2 regions of the Paenibacillus sp. FSL R7-0216 genome follow, and region 2 is predicted to be linked to the other one. Evidence: predicted binding sites of a transcription regulator. Region 2 holds the regulator's gene; the other holds the start of a gene.
What was found. The regulator Rex, encoded in region 2, represses fermentation and respiration genes when NADH is low (regulators of the CRP and FNR family bind a similar motif). The targets are predictions, from matches to a motif close to TTGTGAAATATTTCACAA.

Region 1 (7,673 bases), 180 kb from region 2:
CCACGGATGTACGGCGGCGTAACAACCCCGGAAGACCTGAAGAAAATCGCCGACGTGTCCTTGAAATACGATGTCAAAGTGGTGAAGGTCACGGGCGGACAACGGCTCGACTTGATCGGGGTGAAGAAAGAAGATCTGCCGAAAGTTTGGGAAGAGCTGGATATGCCGTCGGGGTATGCTTATGCCAAATCGCTGCGTACGGTCAAAACATGCGTTGGTTCGCAATTCTGCCGCTTCGGGACTCAGGACTCGATGGGTATGGGCGCGCTGCTGGAGCGTAAATTCGAACGGCTTGATTTCCCGGCCAAATTCAAAATGGCGGTTAACGGCTGCCCGCGGAACTGCGCCGAATCGTGCACGAAGGACATCGGTATCGTCGGTAATGATGGCGGTTGGGAAATCTTTATCGGCGGCAATGGCGGGATCAAGGCGCGCTTGGCGGATTCGCTATGCAAGGTAAAAACCGATGAGGAACTGATCGAGCTGTGCGGTGCAATCATGCAATATTACCGTGAAACCGGCAACTACTTGGAGAGAACGTCGGAGTGGGTGGAACGGATGGGGCTCGAGCACATTCGCTCGGTTGTCGTCGACGACACCGAGAACCGCAAGGCGTTGATGGAACGGATTGAATTTGCCTTGACTCAAGTGACGGATCCATGGCAAAAAGTGCTGAACGACGATGATCAACGCGGTAAATTGTATCATTCGTTGGAAATGAGCAACCAGCTGTAATGTAGCGTCTAAAGCGAAAGGGGTTATCAAGCATGAAGATGGAGTTGAGTGGGGATACGTTTTACCCTGTGGGCGCCTTGGAGGAGTTCCTGCCACAGATCGGTCGGGTGGTGGAATTGGCCGGTCAGTCGATCGCGGTGTTTCGTACGTCGGATGGTCGCATTTTTGCGGCATTAAACCAGAATCCCCATCCGAAGGGCGGACCGCTGGCCGAGGGCATCGTTTCGGGTCATTATCTGTATGATCCATTGTACGATTGGAAAATCGACCTGACCACCGGACAGGTTCAAGCGCCGGATACCGGCCAGGTGACGATGTTTCCGGTCAAGGTGGAAGAGGGACAGGTTTTCGTTGCCGCAGCGGTGCTGCAGCAAGCGTAGCGGGATGAACTGAAGCGCGGTGATCGAGAGGTCGCCGCGCTTTTTTTGAAAGCAAGGCAGGCTTCATATGGGGGAGGAACACAAATGTTTACGCAAAACGTGGAAGCGATCGTGGAAGCGGCCGTCAAGAAAAAAGAAAAGATGAACGAAAGTCTGCCACGGTATCTCGTGTCGGCCATGCTGGCAGGGGCGTATGTCGGGTTGGGGATCATTCTGATCTTCAGCATCGGTGGGCCGTTGGCTGCGGTCAAATCGCCATATCAGACGATGCTGATGGGGATGTCCTTTGGGCTGGCGCTGACGTTGGTTGTGTTTGCTGGCTCCGAACTGTTCACCGGCAATAATATGTTCTTTACGGCTAGTACGCTCGCGAAGCGGACAACGGTTGGCGATACGGCGAAGAACTGGACTCTTGTTTTTCTAGGCAACCTGGCAGGTGCGTTGGTGCTTTGTCTGTTAATCGTCGGCAGCGGTTTGTTTAAGACGGCCGCGCCGGAGCATTTGATCTTTGCCGCTTCCGCCAAGAAGATGGGGGCTCCGGTGACAGAGCTGTTCTTTCGCGGGATTCTGTGCAACTGGCTTGTTTGCTTGGCACTTTGGATGGCGAACCGGGCCAAGGAGGATATCGCCAAGCTCGTCTTGATCTGGTGGTGCCTCTATGCGTTTATCGCGAGCGGGTACGAGCATAGCGTGGCCAATATGACTTTGCTCAGCTTGTCGCTGCTGCTACCGAATCATCCGGATACGATTACGGTCGCTGGATGGTTGCACAACATGGTGCCGGTTACACTAGGCAATATGGTTGGCGGCGCCGTGTTTGTCGGTATGGCATATTGGTTCATTTCGCCTGTGCGCAAGAAGGCGTAGGACATAACAGGAGCTGAGAATGGTCCCCCAAGTTCGTCTATCATAGACAAGGCTTGGGGGATTTGCTTTGTTTATATGAAGAAGAGCAAAGCAAAAAACCGTCCAACCAAAGAAGGGACGGTTCGATACGCTAGCACTAGCGTCTATTGGTGATGAAGCTGCGGGCAATTAGATACGGCAAATTTCGTTCGGGCATAGCTCGCAGTGACAAATATCCTGCAGCATCACGAGGTCTTTGATCACGATCATGCCGTTCTCGTACTCCAGCGCGTCTTTCTTGCGCAGATCGCTCAGCATGCGGTTGACGCTCTCGCGCGTTGCTCCGATCATGTTGGACAAGTCGGTGTGAGTGATCTTCTTGTTGATCAGAATCGTGTCTCCATGTTGTTCGCCATACGTATTGCTAAGGCGAATCAGTGTCGAGCACAATGCGCCTGGTTTGCCGTACATCATCAAATCACGGAATTTCGTCTGGGTCAAACGGTGATGGATTCCCATCCATTTCATGAAATCGATGGCGAAATCGCAATGCTGGCAGATCATGATTTCCAGATCCTTTTGCTCGATGACGCCTATTTCGCAGTCTTCGATGACTTCGGCGGTGAAGCTGTGCTTCGTGCTGAAGAACGGATCGGCCTGACCGACCATGTCGCCACGACCATACATGTAAAGGATCAATTCCTTGCCTTCATCTGTCGATTTGGTCAACTTCACGCGGCCGCGCTTGATGTAGAACAGTTTATCGGAAAAGTCACCTTCCCAGAACAAATGCGTCCCCTCGGGATATGCTTTGTCTTTCATCGTAACGAGAAGGCGATTGAAGTTTTGCTCTGTAAAACAGCTCGTATTACCGCGGGGCAGGGTGGCATTTAAAATTTCACTCATCATCGATTTCCCCTTTGTACTCCAAATTTTTCTGAAAATTTTAAATTAATTATATAACGTTTTTTCGGTTTTTTGGGGGCCGTAAAGCCTGAAAAAGTGTCGAAATTTCAACATTGTGAGAAAATTCACTTTGTCAGATGATAGAAATGCGCTATGTAATGCGCACAATAACAGGCTTGGGCTTACAAAAATCAATTCAAAATTTTCACACAATGTAAAGTATATATGAAAATAAAATCATGGCAAGTGAAAACTTTCAACTTTTTTAAAGTATGTGAAATAATTCACTATACAAAGACCATCCCCTGTGCTATGATCAAGACATAAAGAGAAGCACACAAGCTTCATAAGGGTTAGCTTGCAAGTGAAAATTTTCACTAGACATTGATCACCCGTACCTGCAGGCAAAATCCTTAAACCACTTAGGAGGATGAGAGAGATGGCCGTTAAAAACGAAGTGGCTCCAAAAGCACAGGCAACCGCGCAAGATTACATTCAAACTTTGATCGACAAGGCGAAGAAAGCATCCGAAGCCTTCATGAGCATGGATCAAGAGCAAATCGACAACATCGTGCAAGCCATGGCTTTGGCGGGGCTCGACAAACACATGCATCTCGCGAAACTGGCGATTGAAGAAACGGGCCGTGGGGTGTACGAGGACAAAATCATCAAAAACATGTTTGCGACGGAGTACATCTGGCATAGCATCAAGTACGATAAAACGGTAGGCGTAATCGAAGATAGTCCTTACGACAACTTCCAAAAAATCGCCGAACCCGTGGGAATCATCATGGGGATTACCCCGGTGACAAACCCAACGTCAACCACCATCTTTAAATCTCTGATCGCCATCAAAACACGTAACCCGATCATTTTCGGTTTCCATCCATCCGCTCAAGCCTGCAGTACGGAAGCCGCTAAAATATTGCTCGAAGCTGCCGTTAAACACGGCGCACCGGCCGATTGCATCCAGTGGATCGAAAATCCTTCCATGGATCGCACGAACGCTCTGATGAATCACCATGACATCGCCTGCATCTTGGCTACCGGCGGATCCGCAATGGTTAAAGCCGCTTACAGCTGCGGCAAACCGGCACTGGGTGTTGGCCCTGGTAACGTTCCTTGCTTCATTGAAAAGAGCGCAGACCTGGATCAAGCGGTCAACGACCTGATCCTTTCCAAAACGTTCGACAACGGCATGATTTGTGCATCCGAGCAAGCGGTCATTATTGAAGAACCGATTTTCGACCAAGTGAAGAAGAAAATGATCGCCAACGGTTGTTATTTCGTTAATAAAGATGAAGCTGCGAAGCTGACTGCAGGCGCGATCATCGCCGACAAATGTGCAGTGAATCCTTCGATCGTCGGCCAACCTGCGGTAAAAATCGCGGAAATGTGCGGTATCGACGTGCCGGCTGGAACGAAAATTCTCGTTGCTGAAATCGAAGGCGTGGGTCCGAAATTCCCGTTGTCTGCTGAGAAATTGAGCCCTGTACTCGCTTGCTACAAAGTGAAAAACGCGGAACAAGGCATCGAACGTGCTCTGGAAGTCGTTCAATTCGGCGGCATGGGTCACTCCTCGGTCATCCACTCGGATAATGAAGAAGTGATTCAAAAATTCTCGGAACGGATGCCGACTTGCCGGATCCTGGTAAATCAGCCTTCCTCGCAAGGCGGTATCGGCGACATCTACAACACGAACCTGCCGTCGCTGACGCTGGGCTGCGGATCGTATGGACGCAACTCGACTTCGTCGAACGTCACGGCTGTCAATCTGATCAACGTGAAAAGGGTGAATCGTCGTACCGTGAATATGCAATGGTTTAAAGTGCCTAACAAAATCTACTTCGAGAAGAATTCGACGCAATACCTGGCCAAAATGCCGGACATCTCCCGCGTGCTGATCGTCACTGACCCGATGATGGTGAAGCTGGGCTATGTGGAAAGAGTGGAACACTATCTGCGTCAACGCCAAACGCCGGTTGCTATCGAAGTGTTCTCGGATGTCGAACCGGATCCATCGACGACGACCGTGGAACGCGGGACCGAGTTGATGGCCAAATTCCAACCGGACTGCATTATCGCCTTGGGTGGCGGTTCGCCAATGGATGCGGCGAAAGGCATGTGGCTGTTCTACGAATATCCGGATACCGACTTCCATAACCTGAAGCAAAAATTCATGGATATTCGCAAACGGATCTACAAATACCCACGTTTGGGACAAAAAGCGAAATTTGTTGCGATTCCAACAACGTCGGGTACGGGTTCCGAAGTCACCTCGTTTGCGGTTATTACGGACAAAGTCAACGGCAACACGAAATATCCTTTGGCGGATTACGAGTTGACGCCGGACGTGGCGATCATTGACCCTGAATTTGTATACAGCTTGCCGAAGGTTGCGGTAGCCGATACCGGTATGGACGTACTGACACATGCGATCGAAGCTTACGTGTCGGTGATGGCCAACGACTTTACGGACGGCCTCGCGATCAAAGCGATCCAACTGGTGTTCGAGTGGTTGGAGAAATCCGCGCTGACCGGCGACAAACTGGCCCGCGAGAAAATGCACAACGCTTCGACCCTGGCGGGTATGGCGTTCGCGAACGCATTCCTCGGCATCAACCACAGCTTGGCGCATAAATGGGGCGGCCAATACCATACGGCGCATGGACGCACGAATGCGATCCTGATGCCGCACGTGATCCGGTACAATGCGAAGAAACCTACGAAATTCGCCGCTTGGCCGAAATACACGAACTTCGTGGCCGACGAGCGTTACGCGGAAATCGCCCGTATCCTGGGACTTCCGGCTCGCACGACGGAAGAAGGCGTAAAGAGCTTGATCAAAGCCATCCGCGACCTGAACAAAAAACTGGGCATTCCGGAAACGTTCCAAGAGCTTGGCTTCGATGCGAAGGATTTTGAATCGCGCGTCGATTACTTGGCAGATCGTGCCTTTGAAGACCAATGTACGACGGCGAATCCGAAGCTGCCGCTCGTAACTGAACTGGCTGATGTATATCGCGACGCCTTCTACGGAAGATTTGAAGAATAAGTGAACATCGCTTCGTGAAAACGTGACAAATATCACTTAATGTGATATTTGTCACAATCTTTTTATAGGACATAAGCTATGATTACATTATAAATGATCCCTCATAGAGTGATGATGGAGTGGAACCCCGGTCCGGATGGCCGGGCACAATTATTGTCTAAGTTGTGAAAAGTATCACAAATTTTAGGGATCATGAGGCGCGGGATATATCCTTCAAACCGCGACCACTATATAAAATGGAGGGAATAAAGATGTCGGTGATCGAAAAAGAAGTGCAAGAAGTGCAAAACGCATGGAGAGGCTTCAAACCGGGCAAATGGATGAATGAGGTGAATACCAAGGATTTCATCGATACGAACATCACGCCTTATGTAGGTAACGAATCTTTCTTGAAAGGCGCTACGGCTAACACGAAGGCCTTGTGGGAAATCGTATCGGGCTTGTCCAAGAAAGAAAGAGAAGCTGGCGGCGTATTGGATGTTGACGTAAACACGCCTTCGACCATTACTTCCCATGCTCCTGGATACCTTGACAAAGACAAAGAACAAATCGTTGGTGTGCAAGGCTCCGCGCCTTTCCGACGCACGATCCGTCCTAACGGCGGCATCCGGATGGTTATTACCGCTTGTAAAGCTTACGGCTTTGAGCTTCCGGAAGATATCGTGGATCTGTACACGAACGTTCGTAAAACACATAACCAAGGCGTATTTGATGCCTATACTGCAGATATGAGAAACGCTCGTCATACCGGGATTATCACCGGCTTGCCAGATGCTTACGGCCGCGGCCGCATCATTGGCGACTATCGCCGCGTAGCCCTGTACGGCGTGGACTTCCTGATCAATCAAAAGAAACAAGAGCATGCCGAACTTGATGTTGACGTGATGAGCGAAGAAGTCATTCGCCAACGCGAAGAGTTGTCCGAGCAAATCCGCGCTTTGGGCGAGTTGAAACAACTGGGTCAAATGTACGGGTTCGACATCGCTAGACCAGCAAACAATGCGAAAGAAGCTTTCCAATGGCTGTATTTCGGATACCTTGCAGCCGTTAAAGAACAAGACGGCGCTGCAATGTCCCTTGGCCGCGTATCTTCGTTCCTCGACGCTTATATCGAACGCGACCTGGCTGAAGGCGTGTTGACGGAAGAAACGGCTCAAGAGCTGGTTGACCACTTCGTCATGAAACTGCGGATCGTAAAATTCCTGAGAACTCCGGAATATAACGAATTGTACAGCGGCGACCCAACTTGGGTAACCGAATCGATCGGCGGGATGTCCGTACAAGGCGTAACCCGCGTAACAAAGAACAGCTTCCGCTTCCTGCACACGCTCTACAACCTGGGGGCTGCTCCAGAACCAAACCTGACCGTGCTCTGGTCGGATAAACTGCCGGACGCGTTCAAGAAATTCTGTGCCAAAGTATCGATCGAAACCAGTTCGATTCAATACGAAAACGACGATTTGATGCGTCCGATCTACGGCGACGACTACGGTATCGCTTGCTGCGTATCTGCAATGAGAATTGGTAAACAAATGCAATTCTTCGGCGCTCGCGCGAACTTGGCAAAATGCTTACTGTACGCGATCAACGGCGGTAAAGACGAAAGATACGGATCGCAAGTAGGTCCGGAATATCCAGCGATCACTTCCGAATATCTCGAATATGACGAAGTCATGAAACGTTTCGTTCCAATGATGGAATGGTTGGCTAAATTGTATGTAAATACGCTGAACGTCATTCACTTCATGCAT
Region 2 (7,673 bases):
ACAGCATTTGCAGGGATGTCGTTAAGTACCCCGTCTCAAATGGGGCTTCTACCTCCTGTCGATACCCTTCCATAAATGCAGTAGCCAGAGTCAGGTCCAAGTGATCGCTAAACGCACATGACATAACAGCTCGAGCAACATCGAGCCGGGGATAATCATAATTGAAGCGATCGAAATCCAGGACCGCAGCCACAGAACTCTCGTTAAACAGCAAATTGTCCATCCAAAGATCCCGATGCGCCCACCCCGATGCAATCTGTTCAAATCGTCCCAGGTCAACGTTTTCCGTTGCAATGCGTTGCGTTTCAATCTCACTCGACAATAAGAGGTTGCCGCTGCGAAGAGCTTGCTCCTGAAGCGTAATCCAATGCTCCAATCGCTCCTCGCGAGCGGGAGGGCAAAACAAGGCGGATTCCTTCCGTCCCAACGTCCCGTCATTCAAAAACCGATGCATTTGGCCTGTGACCCGTCCTAAATCATAGACTTGATGGATGTTGGATTGTCCCGGCGGAACAAGTAGTCCCTGACAATACCCCATTACAATGAACTTTTCACCACTGTCCGACTCAAGCATCCTATTCCCGTTCGAGGTAAGAAGCGAAGGGCACGGAAAACCAAGTTCACTTAATCGCATTTGTTGCGATAAGGCCAATTGCAACGTTTCGGGCCGATAGGACTTAAACCGCTCCCTATTATATTGCTTAAGCACAAATTCACCGAAATCCGTGGTAATTTTCCATTTATAATTTAACCAACCTCTTTTAATAGGAATAGCCTGCCGGATTGGACTAGAAAAATGATGGTTAAACGCTTGTTTCAAGTCTTCCCACACCTTATTCTCTTGCCCTGTAGGATCGAGCAACTCCATGCCTTTCCCTCCTTACAAAAAAACGGTCTCGCCATTCAGGCTTTTCGCCTAAACCTCGAAACCGTTTATTAGGAATATTTCTATTTACGACGACCCGTCAGCGATTCGGCAGGGTGAACACTTCCGGTAGCGGTTCGCCCGTTGTAAAACTGAAGAACCGATAATAGTGGTGGTCCTTCTGTTTGTAGAACAGCTGCCAGACCAGTTGGTTATTGTAAATGCCCGGCAGCAGACGGACTACCTGGATACCCGGCAACGTCTGTTTGATGATGGCTCGAACCTGATTCTCGGACTTCCCTTCCGATAGCAATCGCACCTCAGGGTCCTGTCCTTCTCGGAGCCAAACCATCATTTTACGTCCGGATTCGTCTTCCCCCTGCACGACCCAGGTGACTTCATCCCATACCGACTTCCACACCTCGTCTCCCTGGACCAGGTCCGTCTCCTGCTTCGCCTGTTGAACGGCCTCTCTTTCGGCTCTCCACGTATCCTCATGAATGTATAGATAAAACCGGTGGAGACCAAGGAGCACGATCAACAGGATCACGATGGACAGCAGAATCCATTGGGTTCGCTTCCTCAACCTTCTCTTCCTTTCCTATCCTAGCGTATTACCGTGCCAGCAGTCCCTCGAACGCAGCTTGAGCGTCGTGCCGAATACGCTCCTCATCAAGCGTCAGGCAAGCCCCGTGTTTGACGACCTGTTTGCCATTCACCCAAACGTGCTCCACGTCTTTTGGTCCAGCAGAATACACGGTGTGCGAGATGAAATCCGTTCGCGGCAGAAAATGAGCCTGCTCCGTGTTCAAGGCGATGAAATCCGCCTTCATGCCAGCCGCAAGCTTCCCGGTGTTCGGCAAGAAGACCGACTTCGCGCCGTACTCCGTCCCCATCTTGAGTGCTTCTAGAGCCGGAATCGCCGTCGGATCCCCGGATACGCCTTTATGAATCAGCGCGGCCAAACGAATCTCCTCCAGCATGTCCAGGTTATTGTTGCTGGCTGCACCGTCAGTACCCAGCGATACCACGACTCCCTTCTTCAGGAGCTCCGGTACTCTGGCAACGCCGCTGGCCAACTTTAAGTTGCTACCCGGATTATGAGAGACGGTAACGCCATGAGAAGCCAAGACCTCGATTTCCTCGTCCGTCAAATGTACGGCATGGGCGAGCAGCGTCGGGCGGGAGAACATGCCCAGCTTCCGTAGGTGCTCTACCGGGCGAACGCCGTAATCGTTCACGTTCTGCTCCACCTCGGCGCGTGTCTCCGACATATGCGTATGCATCGGTAGATCGAGATCGTGGGCGGCTTGTACGAACTTCTCGATGAAAGCCGGCGGACAGGTATATGGCGCATGAGGCGACATCATCGTCGTGATGCGTCCTTCCGCTTTACCGTGCCAATTCTGGGCAAACGCGATCGCTTCTTTAAGCTTCTGATCCTGCTCTTCCGGCGAGCATAGCCCGATCGCTCCGCGCATCAGCACGGCGCGAATGCCGGATTCCTCGACAACCTTGGCGACTTCGTCCATCTGATCGTACATATCCAAGAACGTGGTCGTACCGCCTTTAAGCATTTCCAGTACGGACAGCGCCGTTCCGGCATAAACGTCAGCAGCGGTAAACTTGGCTTCCATCGGCCACATTTTCTCCTGCAGCCAGGTTTGCAGTACCATGTCATCCCCATAACCGCGCAACAGCGACATCGCCGCATGACCATGGGTATTAATCAGTCCCGGCAAAAATAACAAGCCTTTGCCGTCAAACGTTTCGGCGCCTTCCACGCCTTCCGGGCGCTCTTCTCCGATATAGGTGATCGAATCGCCTTCAACAAGCATATATCCATGAATCACGGGGCGATTGGTCTCCAGTACGGCAAACGTCCCGTTCTTAATTAACCATTTACGACTCATACGTTGGCTTGTTCCTTTCCATCCTCCAGATAATATGCCAAGCTAAGCAGGTCTGTAGTGAAATCGGCCGCATGAATCCGCACTTCCGACGGCACCTTGAGAATCGTTGGCGCGAAGTTCAAGATGGCTCCGATCCCGGCCGCAACCAGCTCGTCTGCCACGCGCTGGGCTTCTGTGTCAGGTACCGTTATGATCCCAATACGGATATTATTCGCTCGTACCGTAGCTACCAGCTCCTCAATCGGTTGAATCGTGATGTTGTTGATTTGGGTACCGATCTTTGCTGGCGATGCGTCGAACACGGCGACGATTTTCATATTATCCTTCAAATAAGCATTATAATTCGAAAGGGCTTGCCCTAGATTACCGGCACCGACTAACGCCACGTTAATTTGCTGGTCCAAGTTGAGAATCTGTTGAATCTTCTCGATTAGGTAAGCCACGTCATAGCCGATCCCCTTCCGACCAAAATCGCCGAAATACGCTAAATCCTTGCGGATTTGCGCGGGATTCAGATCCAACTTCTGGCCCAGCTCCTGCGAGGAGACCGTGGGGACCTCCCTGCGGCTGAGTTCGTTCAAGAAACGCAGGTAAACCGGCAGTCTGCGGACGACGGCGTCCGAAATTTTTTCTGACTTCATGCTTCGTTTCCCCCTATTCTTCAATGCGATCAATAAAGCGGTTTAGGCTTCGGGATTCAACCATTCCGAGATGCGAGGTACCATTTGATTCATCGGCATATGCTCCATCTTCGGTCCGGGCAAAGAGTATAAAAAATACTTCCCATAGTAAGACTCCAGGATACGGGTATCATAAACGATTACGATGCCACGATCCTGCGAGGAACGGACGAGTCGCCCGAATCCTTGCTTGAAGCGGATAACCGCCTGCGGGACGGATAACTTCATAAATGGGTTTTTCTTCTCCCGCTGCAGTCGCTCACTCTTGGCTTCCACCAGCGGATGGTTCGGCGGTTGAAAAGGCAGCCGCACGATCGCTAAACTTGTCAGCGCCTCGCCGGGGATATCTACCCCTTCCCAGAAACTGCTCGTCCCCAGCAATACCGATGCATTTTGACCCTGGAAGCGCCGAGTCAGCTTGGTACGGCTACCGCTGTCCATCCCTTGCCCGATGACGGTGATCCCCTGCGCCGAGAGCAACTCTTTCAGCGGGTCATACACCTGTCTCAGCATCCGGTAGGACGTAAACAGCACCAGCATGCGGCCTTGAGTAGCCACCGCGGAATCTGCCAACGACTGCACCAACGTGTTAATGAAGTGATCATCTCCCACGCTGCCCTTTACGCTCGGAAAATCACGCGGAATGACTAAGAGTGCCTGGTCCCGGTAATTAAACGGAGATGGCAACATCGACGTAATCAACCGTTCCTCTTCCGCCGCCTCCGTCAGACCCAACTGCTCGATCATATATTGAAACGACTTATCGACTGACAATGTCGCGGAAGTCATAACGACGCTTTTTTTCCGATCGAAGAAAAATTCCTTCAACTGGGCGCTAACGTCAATCGGCACCGCGTACATTTGCAGCGAGCGGCTGCGGTAATTCCCGTTGGCTTCCATCCAATAAACTGTGTCTTCGCTTTCCAGCTTCATGAAGAACCGCAGTGATTCCCGTTCTCCAGCTAAATCCTTAAACAAGCCGCTGATATCGGTAAGCAGGCTTTCCGCAGCATAATCATCCTGCTCCTCCCGAATCTCGGACAGGAGACGATCCCCTTTTCGAAGCACGTCGCCCAGACCCACGTAAATCTGGTTTTCGAGCGCGGTCAGTGTCTCCCAATCCTTCGGCTTTCGGGTCGGCAGCAGCCGATATACGAATTGCCCCGGATCGCCGGGGGCCGCATCGCTGCGATCCGGCATCAAGCTGAACAGCAGCTCGCTGAGCTTGTCCCAGCTCTCTTTCACATCCACCAACACTGGGTAGATGCCATCGATCACTGCGCACCATTCCGCAGCTTTCTCCGCGGACGACGCATCTATCGAGCTCCGAAGATTAGCCAGCTGCCCTGTCTTGCTGTCTTTAAACAACCGGGTCAGCGTATGGACCACCGTAAAGTATTTCATATGAATGCCAAGATGCTTGCCGGCCACATCTTCCAAATGATGCGCCTCATCGATGACCAGCCGCTCATAGCCTGGTAGCAGCTGGTGCCCGGCCTGAATGTCCGTAAACAATTTAGAGTGGTTCGTGATGACCACGTCAGCTACTCCGGCTTCGTGTTTGGCACGATGATAGAAGCATTTGCGGAACCAGGGGCAGGATCGGCCTAAGCAGGATTCCGATTCACTGGCTACCGTCTCCCAGAAGTCGCCGCCGCGGTTTCCGAGATTCAACTCTTCATCGTCGCCGTTTTCCGTTTGTGTCAGCCACACAACCATTTGCGCGGCCGTCATCACCTCTTCTTTAGGTGTTGCGAAGTCTTTTCTATTCATTTTATGTTCAAATTTGCGCAAGCACAAATAATGCTGCCTTCCTTTAAATACGGCTGCGCGGAAAGGAAAAGGCACGACTTCCGTCAATAGCGGCACGTCGCGCTCCCGCAGCTGCTCCTGCAGGTTGATGGTATGAGTGCTGACCATTACCTTCTCTTCATTCTTTACACTGTGGTAAATGGCCGGCAGGAGATATCCCAAGGATTTACCGGTCCCCGTTCCGGCTTCGACCAGCAGATGCTTGTCTTCCTCGAAAGCCCGCATGACCTCATTCAGCATCATGTTCTGGGCTTCTCGCTCCTCATACTGCGGCAAACGCTCTCGCAGCCGTTCCCGAACCTGTTCCATGAACTGCTCGAACGTCACATCCGCCAGCGGATTTCGATCCGAACTGTCCCTTGGCGCTTGGATGTCCAGCCAATCCTCCACCTGCAGGGCGAATTGACGATAGTACACGAAACCATCTTCGCTTGGCACCGCCTCGCGTTCCTTCTCCTGCGTCATCGCATCGAAAAACCAGCCCAAATCGCTGTCCTCGCCTGCAAACAGATCGGCCAGACGCTGCAAAGTCAACAGCGGCAACTGCGCGCATTCCTCCAGACATTTCAGGAAAATGAGCGCCGTCGCCAGCGCATCGCTGTCCGCCTGATGCGGCCGATCATGCTCCACTTCAAACTCCGCCGCCACCAGCCCGAGCTGATAGGAAGTAAGCGAAGGAAACAGGATTTTCAAGAAATCCATCGTATCCAGAATGCGGCCGGTAAACGGCAAATAGCCTGTTTTGTCCAAAGCGCTCTGCAAGAAATTAAAATCGAATGCAACATTGTGCCCGACCAAGACGACGTCGTTTAGAAGCGGAACCATCTCCACCATCACTTCGTCTAGCTCCGGCGCATCCTTGACATCTTCCTCTGCAATTCCCGTCAATCCCGTAATAAAAGGAGGGATCGGAACACCTGGTTTCACGAAGGAACGATACACCTGCGATATCGTCTTATCCGGTTCTATAATGGCAAGTCCCACTTGAATAATTTCATCGGAGGACTGGTTACCCGTCGTTTCAAAATCAAGCACTGCGTATTTCATTGCTATTAATTGTCCCTTCATTCCAGTCTCTTTACAGCATAACAGAAGATAACCGATTTGAAAATTAATACAAACGGGATCTGTAATAAAAATCACAAAAACAAAACAAGCGATGCGCCGCTTTAAGCGGAATTTCGCATCGCTTCATGATTCAAGCCGTAAATAAGTGCGTTCAATCGGAATGAGACCTACAATAAGGAAGTCAGTTCCGGACTGTAATGCAATTTCCCCGTGCTGTGCGTGCAGGCCTCCAAATTGGCCAGTGGCTCGGGCAAGGACGGATCGCTGTGATGAGCCAACTTGAAGTACTCTTTTGCTTTGGTAAACACACCTTTTTGCGCCTCAATGCATCCGAGTGCGTTGTAAATGATGGAACGAAGCCGTTTGTTCGTCGCCTTCTCCAATACCAGCCAGAAATGCTTCGCGGCTTTGTCGATTTGCTCCAGGTGCAGATGGCACATTCCCATGTAGGTCTGGGCGAGCACACTGTCAGGAAACTGCTGCATGACCTGCTCAAATTGGGACAATGCCTGAGGAAACATCAGCAGTTTGTAATACCCTTGCCCTTTGATAAAAACGGGGTCATCCAATTCAGGAAGATCGGGCGTCTCCCTGGATGCCAGGCTCCCAAACGCATGGCGCAAATATCCCATTTTCTCCTCGAAGCATAACCACTCCTCGATGATCCCGTCGCTCATATGCTGAAGCAGGCTCCATTTCTTAGCCAACTCCAGCTTTTGAGCGTTACCGGCCAAGGGATATTTCCGTGTGATTTCGTCCAACATCTCATTCATTTCCGCAAACACATGCTGAAACATCATTCGCATCCCCCCAAACGAAAATGAAATCAGTCCGAGCCTTACGTTCATTTTTTGTTTCGAGGACCGTTTTCATTCCCGCAGGGAGGAATTACACTTTTTTGAAGGCTTTATTCTGGCTTTGGTAACTGTGGCGGATGCCGCAAGCTTGGGGTCCTCAGCGGGTCGGGGGTTGGAGGCGTATGTTCCAGTGTTCCCCAAGGTGGCCGATTCCGCAAGAACTAAGACGCGAATTGTATGCGAAAAATCGAATACAATTTGGCGTTTAACAGTGATTCTGACGGAATGTATCGAAATTTCATACATAATTGCGTGTTGGGAAGGCAATGACCCGCAATCTGTATGAAAAACCGAATACATTACGGTTTTTGGTTCATTCGCGATGATTTGTATATGAAAAATCGAATACATTTCGGCGTTTTCGATGATTCTGACGGAATGTATTCGAAATATCATACATAATTGCGTGTTGGGAAGGCAATGACCCGCAATCTGTATGAAAAACCGAATACATCACGGTTTTTGGGTCATTCGCGAC

Region 1: the regulator Rex is predicted to act here: its motif matches at 6,085-6,102, upstream of pflB (formate C-acetyltransferase).

The regions. Positions count from the first base shown of each region.
Region 1 covers NZ_CP150222.1:3,198,906-3,206,578, reverse strand. Annotated here, with positions in the region: gene nirB (nitrite reductase large subunit NirB) at 1-735, shown strand, start outside; gene nirD (nitrite reductase small subunit NirD) at 768-1,115, shown strand; gene MKZ15_RS14610 (formate/nitrite transporter family protein) at 1,200-1,982, shown strand; gene MKZ15_RS14605 (Crp/Fnr family transcriptional regulator) at 2,151-2,867, opposite strand; gene adhE (bifunctional acetaldehyde-CoA/alcohol dehydrogenase) at 3,307-5,922, shown strand; gene pflB (formate C-acetyltransferase) at 6,174-7,673, shown strand, end outside.
Region 2 covers NZ_CP150222.1:3,018,376-3,026,048, forward strand. Annotated here, with positions in the region: gene MKZ15_RS13655 (phosphotransferase) at 1-868, opposite strand, end outside; gene MKZ15_RS13660 (DUF5590 domain-containing protein) at 966-1,451, opposite strand; gene MKZ15_RS13665 (amidohydrolase) at 1,480-2,778, opposite strand; gene MKZ15_RS13670 (redox-sensing transcriptional repressor Rex) at 2,775-3,443, opposite strand; gene dinG (ATP-dependent DNA helicase DinG) at 3,462-6,317, opposite strand; gene MKZ15_RS13680 (tetratricopeptide repeat protein) at 6,506-7,138, opposite strand.